2 regions of the Lysinibacillus sp. FSL K6-3209 genome follow, and region 1 is predicted to be linked to the other one. Evidence: riboswitches for the same ligand, from Rfam matches in the RefSeq annotation. Region 1 holds a riboswitch; the other holds the start of a gene.
The links. Region 1 has a riboswitch for FMN ahead of ribE (riboflavin synthase). Riboswitches for the same ligand answer to the same signal wherever they lie in the genome.

Region 1 (3,434 bases):
ATTTCTTTTTCTATTGATTGAATATTCTCATCTCCTACTGAACCAAATTCAAACAAATTATTTTACTAAAATACTTATAAACATATATTTCCCAATGTCCAAAAAATTATGCAATAAATCTTACACCAGTGAGATAATTCATTAATTCTAAATATAGATATATCCTTTTAGCCAATCATTTTTTGTAAATTAGCCATTTCAATTGCGGACATTGCTGCGTCATAACCTTTATTGCCAGATTTTGTTCCAGCACGTTCAATCGCTTGTTCAATATTTTCCGTTGTGACAATCCCAAAAATAACTGGTACATTTGTCGAAAGCGATACGTTTGCAATGCCTTTAGCTGATTCGTTACACACATAATCATAATGTGTTGTAGAGCCACGAATAACTGTACCCAAACCTATAATGGCATCATATTTTTTCGTTTCAGCTAGTTGCTTTGCGATAAACGGTACTTCAAATGCACCTGGCACCCACGCAACATCTATTAAATCATCGTCTACACCATGACGCTTTAGCCCATCTAATGCACCACTTAATAATTTACTTGTTATAAATTCATTAAAACGACCAACAACCACCGCTATTTTTAAATCATTGCCAATTAATTGTGCTTCAAATGTTTTTCCCATCATTTCATTCTCCTCTTTTACATAGTAAGTGAATTTTCTATTTGCATATGTTGACGACGATATGTTGCTAATGCGTCAATCGAAATCATTTTTAATTTATGTTTTTGTGCATATTTGACTAACTCATCAAAGCGCAGCATTTCTCCATTATCGCCCATAATTTCACATATCACGCCAGCTTGTACACTGTTGCAAAGTTTTGCTAAATCGATAGTAGCCTCCGTATGTCCTCGGCGCTCTAATACCCCATTTTCTTTCGCAATTAGCGGAAAAACATGTCCAGGTCGACGAAAATCCGATGCTTGTGCATGTGACACTATCATTTTTTGAATCGTCAAAGCACGTTCAAAAGCACTAATGCCTGTTGTTGTCTCTTTATAGTCAATACTGACAGTAAACGCTGTTTGGTGATTATCGGTGTTATTTATGACCATTGGCTGTAACGCTAATTTTTGTGCGAGCTGCTGTGAAATAGGTGTACAAATAAGACCTCTTCCATATGTTGCCATGAAATTGATCGTTTCTGGTGACATAAACTCTGCAAGGGCCAGTAGATCTCCTTCATTTTCACGGTCTTCATCATCCACAACAACAATCATATTGCCCTGTTTTAAATCGGCAATTGCTTCTTCAATTGAATGTAGCAACATTGCCACCTCCTAATAGATTTGACTTTCAATGTATGTTTTTTTCTTTCTATAGCAGGTTAAAAACCATGCTTCGCTAAGTAATCTTTTGTAATGGTTGACGATTGCAGACCACCCTTTAACTGGTGAATAATGTATTTGCCTACTAAATCGGTTTCAATATTGACCAGTGCCCCAACATTTTTAACACCTAGTACGGTTTCTTTATATGTGTGTGGAATAAGCGATACTGTGACACTGTTTTTTTCAACATGAAAGAGCGTTAAACTCGTTCCATCAATTGTGATTGAACCTTTAGGAATACAATAGCTAGTTAAGTTCTCTGAAAGTTCGATATCAATATAGACCGCATTTGCCATTGGGCGTTTGCGTATAATTTTCCCTACACCATCTACATGACCTGAAACAAAATGACCACCAAATCGTCCATTGGCTGGCATTGCACGCTCTAAATTGACTGCATGACCAACAGTTAATTGCTGTAAATTCGTCGCTTTCACTGTTTCAGGCATTACATCCATTGTCAGCTCTTGGTCATTGTAATGAGTTACTGTCAAACAAACCCCATTAACGGCTATACTATCCCCGAGCTTCACATCCGCTACTATTTTGGGCGAAATCACTGTTATTTCCATACTTTGCCTATCGCTTTGCAAGGTTTTTACTGTGCCAATATCCTCAATAATACCTGTAAACATTTTTCCACCTACTTTCTCAAACCTATGTCGTAAACCTTTTGATAGTTATGTTAATCCCCCTTTCATTTTTTATGACCAAAACAAAGAAAAAACCCCTTTAGCATAAAAGGGGTTTGGGAGTACTAATACATAAGACGTCACGAAATAAACCTAGTGAATACAAAAATTTTCCACAGGCTGCCATCTTATTGTTCTTCTCCCATCCAGACTATCACTGTCGGTTTTGGATTTGCACCAAATCAGCTTGCGCTCACGGACTTTGAATTGCTTCATCACCGCCGATTGGGAATTTCACCCTACCCCGAAGAACAGATACCTATTCAATTTTTCCCTAAATAAAAAACTTCCCAACAGAAGCGATGGGAAGTTATATTTCATATAAGCGTAGCCAAATAGACCTTTTAAAGTCATACGAATTTAAAAAGCTTATACTTTCATCCTTCTCCCATCCAGACTGTAACTGTCGGTTTTGGATTTGCACCAAATCAGCTTGCGCTCACGGACTTTGAATTACTTCATCACCGCCGATTGGGAATTTCACCCTACCCTGAAGGATATATTATTTAGTTACTTCATACGATAACATTATTTTAATAGATTATCCACCTAAAATTTTTTAATGCACGCATGCTGATTACTTATTTTTGCCAAAAAAAGCTATACTCTATTAATTTTTATGGTATTTCTTCCTCGAAATCCAATAGTGCGAAATTGTTACAGTTAAAGTAATCCATATGAACGTTATCACCATATTTCCATATAGTTGTGAATCTATTGAACCTGTTATTAATACCATCATTGCCTGTTGACTCATGCCAGCAGGATTCACTAAATCAATTATTGGATGTAAACCACTAATGATTTTCAACAGTAACAAGCAAACGATACTAATTAAAGCTATAACGCCCTGTCCATTAAAAATAGTACTAATCATCGAAGTAAAAGAAATCATAAAAAGTACCCATACTAAGTAAAATCCAAGCGCTAATATCAGCGTAAAAAATGGAATATTACTAAACAAGAAATTTACATAAACGTAAGATACAAAATAGCCAAATGTCACACTAAGCGCTACAAATGAGAAATTAGAAAAAAGTTTTCCACCGATATAGGATCCTACCTTTACAGGTCTTGTTAATATAAAATCAAGCATCCCATTCGCTTTATCTGACTGAATTATACTCATTATGGCAATAACAATTACCATAATGCCCAGCTGATCAAACTGCGAGCCAAGAGTTGCCGCCATTACTTGTTCTCCATCCTGCTGCATGATTGCAGGATCAATCGTAATGCCTTGATTTCCACCGAGCGCTGCTAAAATTGAAGGTAAATAGTATGTAACTACTGGTTGTGTTGCGCCTAAAAACATAAAAACAAGAGGTAACCAAAGGATCTTAAACTCTCGAAACATTTGTACATACTCTTTTTTCGTTAAAATATATAAAGGTGTC
Region 2 (3,434 bases), 310 kb from region 1:
AAGCACAATCATTGCCTGCTCAAGAAAATATTGAACCTATAAAACGACGCAAGAGTAGGTTGCCTATTTTAAGTAGTGTTGCTGCAATTTTTGTACTATCAATAGCAGGGTACATCTATGTATCGAACAATTCTTCCGTAAAGGATGAAGCAAACGCCCCAATCGAAAATTATTCTTCCATGCAGGAGGATCGGTCGGTCACAGAAAGTGAAAATGCAGATGCAGATAGTGTGATGAAAGCGAATATTGGTGCTGAGCATGCTCGTATCCTATCGTTGCGGACATCTGTTTACGAAGATGATTTAGTCGATGCAGTCGTTTTCAGAATTGGTTTACCTGGTGGCAAGGCTGATAGTATACCAATGACCTATATTATTAAGAACGAAAAAATAACTGCTGATTTTGGGAAGAAGAAACCAACAACTTTACAAATGTATAAAAAATACGCACCTCAAATTGATGAAGAAGCAATGGGTTTAACGGACTATCATCCGTACAAAGGTGAGTTAAAAGAAGAAGGTAAGACGCTTGTGCACGTATTACCAGAAGAAAATGATTATGATGTAGCTTCGGCATCTGTCACGAAATATTTAAGCTCGTTAAAAGATACTTTTTCCGAATCCGAATATAAAGCCATTGCCATTAAACAGGCAGATGGTTCAGCTTACGAGTTTTCGCAAGCAGAAGAGCCGAGTGAGCCTATAGCGCTAACAAAAGATAATCATTATAACTATTATTTATATACAGAGGGAAACGGGACTGAATATTTATCGCCTGATTTCCATCAAACGTATCCTACTGTGACAGAGGCTCTACTGGCGATGCGAGACAAAAAGGATGATGTTTATGTGCCAGTTGTTCCGGAAAATGTCACATACACTGTAAAAGAAGAAGAAGATGGGGTTGTGGTCACATTTGACGCACCACTTGATTTAACGACAATGGATGCCGTACGGGCAACACAATTAATCGAGGCGATGATGTTGACTGCGTCAAGCTTTGATAAAAAGATACGTTTAGATAACATTGTACAGGAAAGTTGGGAAGGCTTTGATTTAACAAATTTTTTACCAATGCCTGTAGGTGCCAATAAACAAATGATGCCATAATATAGAAAACAGCTATCAGATAGAGATAGCTGTTTTTTTATAATTGAAATACCGCGGGTAAAGCACCTTGATTCGCGGGTAAATGATAAAATATCGCGGGTAAGTGACTTTGCTCCGCGGGTAAGCTACTCCATGATTTCTCGCAAAATGCTTCATTTATTAAAACATACAAATTTAATCGGATTATTTTAAGCAGAAGTATTTACTTTTATGTGATAAAACATTATAGTTAGTTTATAAAATAATATTGATTCATCTTCGGGGCAGGGTGAAAATCCCGACCGGCGGTAATAGAGTTGTAAATCGCTAGTGTAGTAGTAAGCTACAGTAGTTCGCATGATTTACTAGATGGCTCTTCAGCCCGCGACCTGTGCAAAGATTTTTTTGCATGGCTGACTTGGTGTAATTCCAAGGCCGACAGTATAGTCTGGATGGGAGAAGATGAAGGTACGATCGTCATTCGTTGTTACGAATTAAGCTATGTGCGAACGTTTTTTTAGTGTGTCTTTAAGTGCACGCTATGCACAAAAAATAGCTAGTAATGGCGTTATTTACTCATGCCTTTTCTCCCTTATGCTGATTTGCATAAGGGTTTTTTCGTGAAAAACAATCGATTACGTCGTAACCTTTCTTCTTGCAAGATTGAATCAGCAAAGAGGAGAGAGTTTTCAATGAAGAAAAATGTCAAACTGCAATCGTTTATTACGATTGGTATGCTGAGTAGTATTTCGTTTTTATTAATGTTATTTAATTTCCCGATTCCACCGTTCCCAGCCTTTTTGGAAGTGGATTTCAGTGATATGCCTGCCTTACTTGCAGCCATCACGATGGGCCCAGTAGCAGGTATTTTAGTAGAGCTATTTAAAAATGTCTTAGATTGGATTTTCTCTGGTACGCCAACAGGAGTGCCAGTTGGTCATATTGCAAACTTTGTAACAGGCATATTATTTATTTTACCAGTATCATTTATTTTTAACCGTTTTAAAACGATTGGAGGTCTTGTTGGAGGATTAGCAACAGGAACGATTGTGATGGCGGTTGGAATGAGCTTGTTAAATATCGCAGTATTTTTACCGATGTACACTTATTTCTTAGGAATGGAGCCAGTCGTTGGCGATTCATTATACACAATGATTGTTGCAGGCATTTTACCATTTAATATCGTGAAAGGTGTGTTATTAACGGCGATTATGGCGTTATTATTCACAACGATGCGCAAATGGATCAACCAACAACGCACAATGTATTTATCAAAATAATTCATTTCACCTCGAGCATATTGAACTGCACACCAATTGTTAGACACATCTAACAAATGGAGGTGCAGTTTTTTTATGGATCCAATAGCATGCTGGGAAATTCAGGAACTGTCTAGTCTAATTTACTATTTTAATGTACAATTAATAAGAGATTAGTTAGTTTTGAGGAGATTGAAGAGATGAGTGAGAATAAAGGACAATGGTCTAGTAAATTAGGATTTATTTTAGCATCAGCGGGTGCGGCAATTGGGCTAGGGGCTATTTGGAAGTTACCCTATGTCACAGGGCAAAGTGGTGGAGGCGCATTTTTCCTGATTTTTGTGCTTTTTACATTATTAATCGGCCTACCGATGTTATTATCCGAGTATATTTTAGGGCGGGGTACGCAATCGGAAGCTGTCACTGCCTATAAAAAAGTTGTGCCAACGAAACCGGCATGGGCTTGGGTTGGACGTATGGGTGTATTGGGTTGTTTTCTATTATTAACCTTTTACAGTGTTGTAGGAGGATGGATTTTTATTTATAGCGGCCTTGGAATATCGGGTGCAGTTATTGATTCTTCAGTTAATCCAGGCGATTTATTTGGAAAGATTATTAGCACACCGTGGATTACATTACTAGGTTTAGCGTTATTTACATTAACCAATGTACTTGTTATTTCGCTAGGTGTACAAAATGGTATTGAGAAAGCAAATAAATGGATGATGCCATTGTTATTTGTGATGTTTATCATTCTTGTTATTCGTGCATTAACTTTAGATGGGGCAATGGAAGGTGTGAAATTCTTCTTATGGCCTGATTTTTCTAATATAACAGGTAAAGCGTTACTAGAGGCGCTAGGGCAGTCATTCTTTGGTTTGGCAGTAGGTTTCTCTTGTTTGGTTACATATAGTTCGTATTTGAAAAAAGATGTTAGTTTACCAAATTCAGCAGGTTCCGTTGTTATTTTGACAGTACTTGTGTCGTTTTTAGCAGGGCTAGCTATTTTCCCAGTTGTATTTGCTTTTGATTTGGAACCGCAAGCTGGGCCTGGCTTATTATTTATGGTGCTACCGACAGCATTTAG

Region 2: another riboswitch for FMN. It lies ahead of MHH88_RS06435 (ECF transporter S component); the one in region 1 lies ahead of ribE (riboflavin synthase).

What each region holds. Positions count from the first base shown of each region.
Region 1 covers NZ_CP150264.1:1,681,349-1,684,782, reverse strand. Annotated here, with positions in the region: gene ribE (6,7-dimethyl-8-ribityllumazine synthase) at 168-635, opposite strand; gene ribB (3,4-dihydroxy-2-butanone-4-phosphate synthase) at 653-1,285, opposite strand; gene ribE (riboflavin synthase) at 1,342-1,980, opposite strand; FMN riboswitch at 2,168-2,293, opposite strand; FMN riboswitch at 2,414-2,539, opposite strand; gene MHH88_RS07960 (hypothetical protein) at 2,648-3,434, opposite strand, start outside; gene MHH88_RS07955 (ABC transporter ATP-binding protein) at 3,433-3,434, opposite strand, start outside.
Region 2 covers NZ_CP150264.1:1,369,559-1,372,992, forward strand. Annotated here, with positions in the region: gene MHH88_RS06430 (RNA polymerase subunit sigma) at 1-1,109, shown strand, start outside; FMN riboswitch at 1,360-1,556, shown strand; gene MHH88_RS06435 (ECF transporter S component) at 1,781-2,368, shown strand; gene MHH88_RS06440 (sodium-dependent transporter) at 2,548-3,434, shown strand, end outside.